2 regions of the Weizmannia agrestimuris genome follow, and region 1 is predicted to be linked to the other one. Evidence: riboswitches for the same ligand, from Rfam matches in the RefSeq annotation. Region 1 holds a riboswitch; the other holds the start of a gene.
What was found. Region 1 has a riboswitch for lysine ahead of NFR98_RS09440 (amino acid permease). Riboswitches for the same ligand answer to the same signal wherever they lie in the genome.
Positions count from the first base shown of each region.

Region 2: it holds a riboswitch for lysine, as region 1 does, so the genes downstream of both, NFR98_RS03505 (aspartate kinase) here and NFR98_RS09440 (amino acid permease) in region 1, are expected to answer to the same signal.

Region 1 covers NZ_CALPDC010000021.1:16,815-21,244, reverse strand. The annotation lists gene NFR98_RS09450 (ABC transporter ATP-binding protein) at 1-549, opposite strand, end outside; gene NFR98_RS09445 (helix-turn-helix domain-containing protein) at 576-1,118, opposite strand; lysine riboswitch at 1,595-1,788, shown strand; gene NFR98_RS09440 (amino acid permease) at 1,888-3,378, shown strand; gene NFR98_RS09435 (peptide MFS transporter) at 3,728-4,430, shown strand, end outside.
Region 2 covers NZ_CALPDC010000004.1:51,627-56,056, forward strand. The annotation lists gene uvrC (excinuclease ABC subunit UvrC) at 1-1,483, shown strand, start outside; lysine riboswitch at 1,585-1,762, shown strand; gene NFR98_RS03505 (aspartate kinase) at 1,898-3,127, shown strand; gene NFR98_RS03510 (YslB family protein) at 3,167-3,625, opposite strand; gene NFR98_RS03515 (succinate dehydrogenase cytochrome b558 subunit) at 4,053-4,430, shown strand, end outside.

The sequences.
Region 1 (4,430 bases):
CAGTTCGCGCAGTTCATACTGCATCTCTGTCCTCAGCTTCAAATCCAAAGCGGAAAGCGGTTCGTCCAGCAAAATCACTTCCGGTTCATTGACAATCGCGCGCGCAATCGCGACCCGTTGCCGCTGCCCGCCTGACATTTCGCTGATTTCCCGGTTTTCATAGCCTTCCAGGTTCACAAACTTCAAGGCTTCTTTTACTTTTTGGTCAATCACAGCCGCCTTCATTTTTTTAATGCGCAGCCCGAACGCGACGTTTTCATACACATTTAAATGCGGAAACAGCGCATAATCCTGGAAAACGGTATTGACCTGGCGCCGGTTGGCCGGAACGTCATTCACGATTTTTCCGTTGATGTAAATATTTCCTTTTGTCGGCGCAATAAATCCTGCAATCAGGCGCAAAATGGTTGTTTTCCCGCAACCCGACGGCCCGAGCAGGGTGTAGAATTTTCCGCGTTCAATTTCAAAACTGACGTCATCCAAAATAGCAGGATCATCGTCGTATTGTTTCGTGACATGGTCAAAACGAATGATGATATCGCTGTTCATTGCTGTCCTCCTCTTCTATGTTCAGCTTACAGATACGATTCCGTGGCAACCAGTACAAGCCTGGACCGGCCTTCCGCGTCATTCAGGATCTGATGCTCATCGGATGCATGATAATAAATGGCTTCTCCGGCTTTCGCACGGTACAGGCGTTTGCCAAGCCGCACCGCAATCCGGCCTTCCAGTACATAGGCAAAGGTTTCCGATAAAGAAGGTTCAAACGTTTTAAACTCCCCTTTTTCCTCAAGCGTAAGCAGGATCGGTTCCATTTCCTTTTCATTCGATTCCGGGACGAGCCACTGGATTTTATAACCGCGCTCTTCATCGAGATAATCGGTCTGGTCTTCTTCCCCGTATACGACCTTTTGTTCACGCTCTTCTTCATCAAAAAATTCTTTCGGCGTGCAGCCGAGTACTTCCAATATATTAAAAAACGTGTCAATCGAAGGGGAGCTTAAATCCCGCTCAAGCTGGGAAATATAGCCTTTGCTTAAATCCGTACGCTCTCCAAGTTCCTCCTGGGTGAGTCCTTTTTTTAACCTTAAGTTTTTAATTTTTTTCCCGATCTCCATCATAAAACCTTCCATTTTGTTTAGCATTTGTAAACTCAAAGGCAAGGAAGTTCTTTTTTATTAAACTTTAAGTTTACTTTCATTTGTATTATATAAAAAAGCAGGCAGATGTAAAGGCCTTTTTGAAAAAAACACGAATCAGGCTGTCATCCTGCCTGTTTGTACCCGCGGAAAAGCGGTAGCCCCTCCTTTTCAGCCAACGAACCATCCCAATCAGGCGTTTGCAGTTTTCGCACGGAGAGGCAGATGTTTGCCAATAAGCCTGTATATAAAATGGACAAAATATTGCCGCGCTGTTGCCCGCTGCAAAAAGTCAATCATGCAAATTAGTGCCGGGCTTGATGTAAAAACTTAAGCCCATTTTATATCCCATATATTTTTGCCACCCCGTTCTGCTTCCTTTTCTATTGATTTTCCCTAAAAAAATAACTATAATAATATGTAAATCAAATGGAATAAAAAATCCTCATCAAATCCGGTGAGGTAGAGGTCGCAGCTTTTATGAGTAAATCGGACGAGACACGGGTAAAGTTTAAGACTCCGGTTGAAAGGAAAAGCTGCCGAAACGTGGTGCCGGATCCCGCGGTGCCATGTTGGGGCTGTTTCCGAACAGGAACAGAACTGTCACATATGCGATTCCCCCTCGCATATGTGTTGAGCTATCTTCGGAAGGTTGATGGAGGGTATACGCTTTGATGCCGCGTCTCCACGACTGCGGCATTTTTGTTTATTCCCTGCTCCTTCCTATATAAAAAGGAGTGAATCAAGGATGGATGACTTCTATCATGGGCAAAGCACTGCAGCCGGAGCGGTTCCCGTTGCAAAAAAGGGTGAATTGACGAAGCTGAAGCGGAAATTAAAATCCCGCCACCTGACCATGATTTCCCTCGGTGGATCAATCGGAACCGGGCTTTTTCTGGCAAGCGGCGGGGCAATCCACAGCGCGGGGCCTGGCGGTGCGCTTCTCGCTTATGCATTAATCGGCGTCATGGTGTACTTTTTAATGACAAGCCTTGCAGAAATGGCCGCCTACATGCCGGTTGCAGGCACCTTCAGCACGTACGCAACAAAATTTGTTGATCCGGCACTTGGATTTGCGCTTGGCTGGAACTATTGGTACAACTGGGCGATCACGATCGCAGCCGAATTATCAGCAGCAACCATTATCATGAAATTCTGGTTCCCGCACATGCCTTCGATCGTGTGGAGTGCGGCTTGCCTTCTCATCATGTTCTTATTAAATTATTTATCTGTAAAAGGGTTCGGGGAAGCTGAATACTGGTTTGCAATCATTAAAGTCGTAACCGTCATTGCCTTTATCATTGTCGGCGCACTGATGATTTTCGGGATTATGGGCGGAAAAACAATCGGCTTTTCTAACTTTACGATTGCAGACGGCCCAGTCCACGGCGGATTCCTGGCCGTGCTCGGGGTTTTTATGGCAGCCGGGTTTTCATTCCAGGGAACAGAACTGCTCGGGGTTGCGGCCGGTGAAAGCGAAGATCCGGAAAAGACCATTCCGCGTGCTGTGAAATCTGTATTTTGGAGAATCTTGCTTTTCTATATTCTGGCGATTTTTGTCATCGGCCTGTTGATTCCGTTCACGGATTCGAGATTAACCGCCGATGACATTACGATGAGCCCGTTCACAATTGTATTTCAGCGTGCCGGCATTGCTTTTGCGGCTTCTGTCATGAATGCGATTATTTTAACGGCTGTTCTTTCTGCCGGCAACTCGGGCATGTACGCGTCAACGCGGATGCTCTGGGAACTTGCGCGCGACGGCAAAGCGCCGAAATTCCTCGGGAAACTGGATAAACGCGGGGTGCCGGTGAATGCACTGATTGTCACTGCGCTTGTCGGAACGGTTGCTTTCCTTGCATCTTTCTTCGGCGACGGGGCAGTGTACAACTGGCTCCTGAACGCATCCGGCTTATCCGGCTTTATCGCCTGGCTCGGCATTGCCATCAGCCATTACCGATTCCGCCGTGCATATGTAGCACAAGGCAAAGCTTTGAGCGACCTGCCTTACCGTTCAAAATGGTTCCCATTCGGCCCGCTATTTGCGTTTGCCGTTTGTACGGTCGTCATTCTCGGGCAAAACTACCAGGCATTTTTGGGAGACCATATTAAGTGGGGAAGCGTGTTTGTCTCGTATATTGGCCTGCCCATCTTTATTGCCGTATGGCTCATTTATAAATTTGTGAAAAAGACAAAAGTCGTTTCTTTACAGGAATGCGATTTTAACCGAGAATCCTAACGGAAAAACCTGCGGTGGCTGCCGCAGGTTTTTTCCTTTCATCAGAAACTTACTTTTAACATAAATTATATGAAATTTACCTTTATTTTAATTTATGAAAACGTTTCCTTTATCTAGGAAAAAAATTCATTTTAAATATTTTCCTAGCTCAGAATCCTTTATTTCATGCGGGTTCCAGCCTTTTTTAACAATGGCGCACACAAATTTGCCAAAAAATTAATCTTTATTTTTTTCTCATTTTACGTTAATATTTTATCTATCGCATTCATTCCCCGAAAAAACCAGCACTTATTTTTCAGTTAATTTCACAAATTATGCCAATATGTGATTTTTACAAGGAGGCAATGGCATGTCAACAATCGACAAGAAAAAAGTTCTGGCAACTGTTCCACAGACCGGATTTTTTGGTCATCCAAAAGGGTTGTCGACTTTATTTTTCCTAGAGTTTTGGGAGAGATTCTCTTACTACGGGATGAAAGGGATTCTGATTTACTACATGTATGACCGCCTGTCAAACGGCGGGTTGGGATTGGACCCGACAACAGCCGCATCGATTGCTTCGATTTACGGCGCGCTTGTTTATATGTCGGGGATTATCGGCGGCTGGATTTCAGACCGTCTGCTCGGTTCCGCCAAAACCGTTTTTTACGGCGGAGTGCTGATTATGCTCGGGCATATTGCGTTGTCCTTTCCGGGAGGGTTCCCGGCGCTGATCGTTTCCATGGTGCTGATTGTGCTTGGGACAGGCTTGTTAAAACCAAATGCCGCTTCAACCGTCGGGGAATTGTATGATGAAAAAGACTTGCGGCGCGATTCCGGTTTCAGCATTTACTACATGGCGGTTAACCTCGGGGCCTTCATTGCGCCGCTCATTGTCGGAACAATCGGTCAGGGGTACAATTACCATCTCGGCTTCAGTATTGCAGCGATCGGAATGTTTTTCGGTTTGATCGCATTCACCATGTCCAGGAAGAAAAATCTTGGGCTTGCCGGCTCTGTTGTGCACAACCCGTTGAAGCCGGAAGAAAGAAGATCGACTTTCACCAAAATCG
Region 2 (4,430 bases), on a different contig from region 1:
AACATACCCGTATATTAAGCTGACCCATGAACGCCACCCGCGTCTGATCACCACCCGGAAAGTGAAAAAAGATAAAGGCAAATATTTCGGCCCGTATCCGAACGTGCAGGCGGCTAATGAAACAAAAAAGCTGCTGGACCGGTTGTATCCTTTGCGGAAATGCACCAATATGCCGGACCGCGTCTGCCTTTATTACCATTTGGGCCAGTGTCTTGCGCCGTGTGTCAATGAGGTGAAAGAAGAAACATACAAAGAGATCACCGATCAAATTACCCGCTTTTTGAACGGGGGTTACACGGAAATCAAAAAAGAACTGGAAGAAAAAATGCATGAGGCTGCAGAAAAGCTTGAATTTGAGCGGGCAAAAGAATACCGCGACCAGATCGCCAATATTGAAATGACGATGGAAAAACAGAAAATTACAATGACGGATTTTACGGATCGCGACATTTTCGGCTACGCAGTGGATAAAGGCTGGATGTGTGTCCAGGTCTTTTTCATGCGCCAAGGAAAGCTGATCGAACGAGATGTCTCGCTTTTTCCGTCTTACGATGAGCCGGATGAGGAATTTTTGAGCTATTTGGGGCAGTTTTACGCCAAACCGGAGCATATTAAGCCGAAAGAAGTGCTGATTACGGAAAAAGCAGACCGGGAACTGGCGGAACAACTGCTCGAAATCAAAGTGCTCCAGCCGAAAAAGGGCCAGAAACGAGAGCTCGTGTTAATGGCCGAGAAAAACGCAAAGATTGCATTGAAGGAAAAGTTTGCGTTGATTGAACGGGACGAGGAACGAACGATCAAAGCCGTTGAAAATCTTGGCGAAAAGCTTGGCATCTACACGCCACACCGGATTGAAGCGTTCGATAATTCGAATATCCAGGGGACAAACCCGGTTTCGGCGATGGTCGTGTTTGTGGACGGTAAGCCGGCAAAAAAAGAATACCGCAAATATAAAATCAAAACAGTGGAAGGGCCGGATGATTATGAATCGATGCGCGAAGTGATCCGCCGTCGTTACATCCGTGCCCTGAGGGAAAACTTACCGCTTCCGGATCTCATCATCATTGACGGCGGAAAAGGGCAAATTGACGCGGCAAGGGATGTGCTTGAAAATGAGCTCGGGCTTGAGATCCCGATCGGCGGCCTGGCAAAGGATGAGAAACACAATACATCGCAGCTTTTGTTCGGCAACCCGCTGGAAGTTGTGCCGCTCGGGCGAAACAGTCAGGAATTTTACCTGCTTCAGCGCATCCAAGATGAAGTGCACCGGTTTGCGATTACCTTCCACAGGGAATTGCGCGGAAAATCCGCTTTTCAATCGGCGCTTGACGATATTCCGGGCATCGGGCCGAAACGGAAAAAACAACTGCTCCGCCATTTTGGCTCCTTGAAGAAAATGAAACAAGCAAAGCTGGAAGAATTTGTGGAAGCGGGCATTCCGCGTCCGGTATCCGAAACATTAATCAAAAAATTACAAGAATAACCTGGCAGGGTTTTTCCGTATATGGTATAATCATGATAATTTCATATGGCAGGCTTTGTTTCAGACTTTCGGGAGCGGTCATCCCGCGTCCGGCAAAGCCGTTACATGATAGAGGCGCAAAACTTAAGAGTAAGAAGCGGGAGAAGATTGGGCTTCCGGGATCGTTTCTGAAAGGAAGTTTTGCCGAAGTGAAAATGGTCTCAATGCCGTTTTTGCTGGTTCTGTACTGAAGAAGTCCGGAACTGTCAGGATGAAATGTCTTGGAGCGCTATCTCACAGGAATAACTGCGTACCCGCGTTTGCAAAAGCGATGAGATATCCGTTCTCATTGCTTTTTTAAATGGGCGCCAAGTTGCTTTGCTTTCACTCTGACAGCCTCATCTTACTTATAAACTGCAGAAGGTGGCGGAGTTATTGGGAATCATTGTTCAGAAATTCGGGGGAACTTCGGTTGGGAATGTAGAAAGGATCCGGAATACGGTCAACCGGATTATTGAAGAAAAGGAAAAGGGCCATGATGTTGTTGTCGTTGTTTCCGCGATGGGCAAAACAACGGACCAGCTTGTCGGGCTTGCAAATGAACTCTCTACGTATCCTGCAAAACGCGAGATGGATATGCTGCTTTCAACCGGCGAACAGGTAACGATTTCGCTTGTCGCCATGGCACTGATCGATCGCGGCTACGATGCCGTTTCTTATACCGGATGGCAGGCCGGCATTATAACGGAACCCGTACACGGAAACGCCCGGATCACGGAAATCCGGACTGAAAAAATCAAATCCCGTCTGGCAACCGGGCAAATTGTAATTGTCGCCGGGTTTCAGGGCATCACCCCGGAAGGCGAAATTGCGACACTCGGCAGGGGCGGCTCGGATACAACGGCAGTGGCGCTTGCAGCAGCGCTTCATGCGGACCGCTGCCTGATCTACACGGATGTCACCGGCGTGTTTACGTCTGACCCGCGCTATATTCCGAATGCCCGGAAGCTTAAGGCTGTATCCTACGATGAGATGCTTGAACTGGCGAGCCTCGGGGCGGGCGTCCTGCATGCAAGGGCGGTGGAGTTTGCCAAAAATGCGGCTGTGCCGCTGATCGTTTGTTCGAGCCTTGAAAGGGAGGAAGGCACGTTAATAGAGGAGGAAGTTTCGGTGGAAAAAAATTTAATTGTCCGCGGCGTTGCATTTGAAGACGGCATTACAAGGGTAACCATTTTCGGGCTGGAAAACGGCTTCCGGAATTTGCCGGATATATTCACGACACTGGCGGAACACCATATTGATGTCGATATCATCATCCAGAACCGGACGGCGGACCATAAAACATATTTATCATTTTCGATAAAAGATAAAGATCTGAAAGAAACGGCCGATCTTTTGGAAGCCGGGAAAGAAGCCCTCAGCATCGACCATTTTGAAACGGAAACCGGCCTCGCAAAAGTGTCCATCATCGGCTCGGGCATGGTTTCCAACCCAGGCGTTGCGGCAAAAATGTTCCAGGTTCTGGCCGACCACGGCATTGCGATTAAAATGATCAGCACGTCCGAGATCAAAGTATCCACCGTTGTCGATGCAAAAGAAATGGTCCGGGCCGCCCGGTGCCTGCATGAAGCATTTGAACTGGATGCAGTGGAACAAAATATATGAAAATATGAAAAAGCAGGGGAGCCCCCTGCTTTTTCATATTTATTCCCCGGCCGGGTCTTTCGCATCCCACTGCACGGTGATCCGGATTTTTTTTGCCTTTTTCGCAACTTCTTCCACAGCTTCCGTGATCAGTTTTTTCTGCATCTGGTACTGCTCGGCCAAAAACCCGGCTTCAAGCTTGAATGTCGGTTCTGCGCCTGCGCCCATATCCAGCTGCCGTTCAATCATCGGCCCGGATAACTCAAATTCAATATGATATTTCTCTTCTTTTTTGATTGACAACGTTCCCCAGCCGGCCTCTTTGAAAAAAGAAACCATTTCTTCATAGGTAAGCAGCTGGAATTTTCTTGCCAAATGTTTTCCCGCCCAGTACAGAATATCCGGCGTTTCCTTGCCGAGTATATCCGGAATTAATATATTGCGCAACAGCTCATATCCGAATGCGGGCACCATCAGCTGTTCCGCAACGGTTTGTTCATTTCCACCAGAAGATTTCACGCAATTCCCCTCTTTCTATATGCTATATTATATACAAAATAAAACCGGACTTAAAAGCATTTTTTAAGTATACACAAAAATAAAGGGAACTTTTTCCGCCGGTTTCCGCGTTATACGGGGAAGTGGTACCGGTTGCGGTAAAATCCGATGAAAAAAGACAAGCCTTGGATAAAAATTTCTTTTTTATGCAAAAGCATATGGCAAAAGAGCTATACTGAAAAAATTTTAAAAAATGGAAGAAAGACTGACAAATATGACAAATAAACGGCATTTTCGGCGCAAATTCATGAATGCGTTTCCTTGACGCGCCCATTTGTCGGGAGTACAATAAAACTGTCACATAATTGTTATAAAATATTTATGCGGGAGGAAGCTATGCAAAATTTGTCTTCTTTGCATAAATTCACACTACAAAGGGGGATACAATGTGGCTGGAAATCGAGAGTTTTATAACCGCAAACTGCATTCTTTGCTGGGTGTTGTACCCATCGGCTTATTTTTAGTCATCCACTTGACCGTAAACCACTATGCGGTAAACGGTGCTGCTGCCTTCAATAAAGCAGCCGGTTTTATGGAAAACCTGCCGTTCCTGCTTTTTGTGGAAGTAGTATTCATTTATCTGCCGCTTCTGTTCCATGCAATTTACGGCTTATACATTTCGTTTACGGCATCGAGCAATGTCGGCACGATGGGCTACTTCCGGAACTGGATGTACCTATTGCAAAGAATCAGCGGTGTGCTGGTCCTGATCTTTCTCGTATTTCACATCTATGAAACACGCATTCAAATGGCGCTTGGCAAGGAA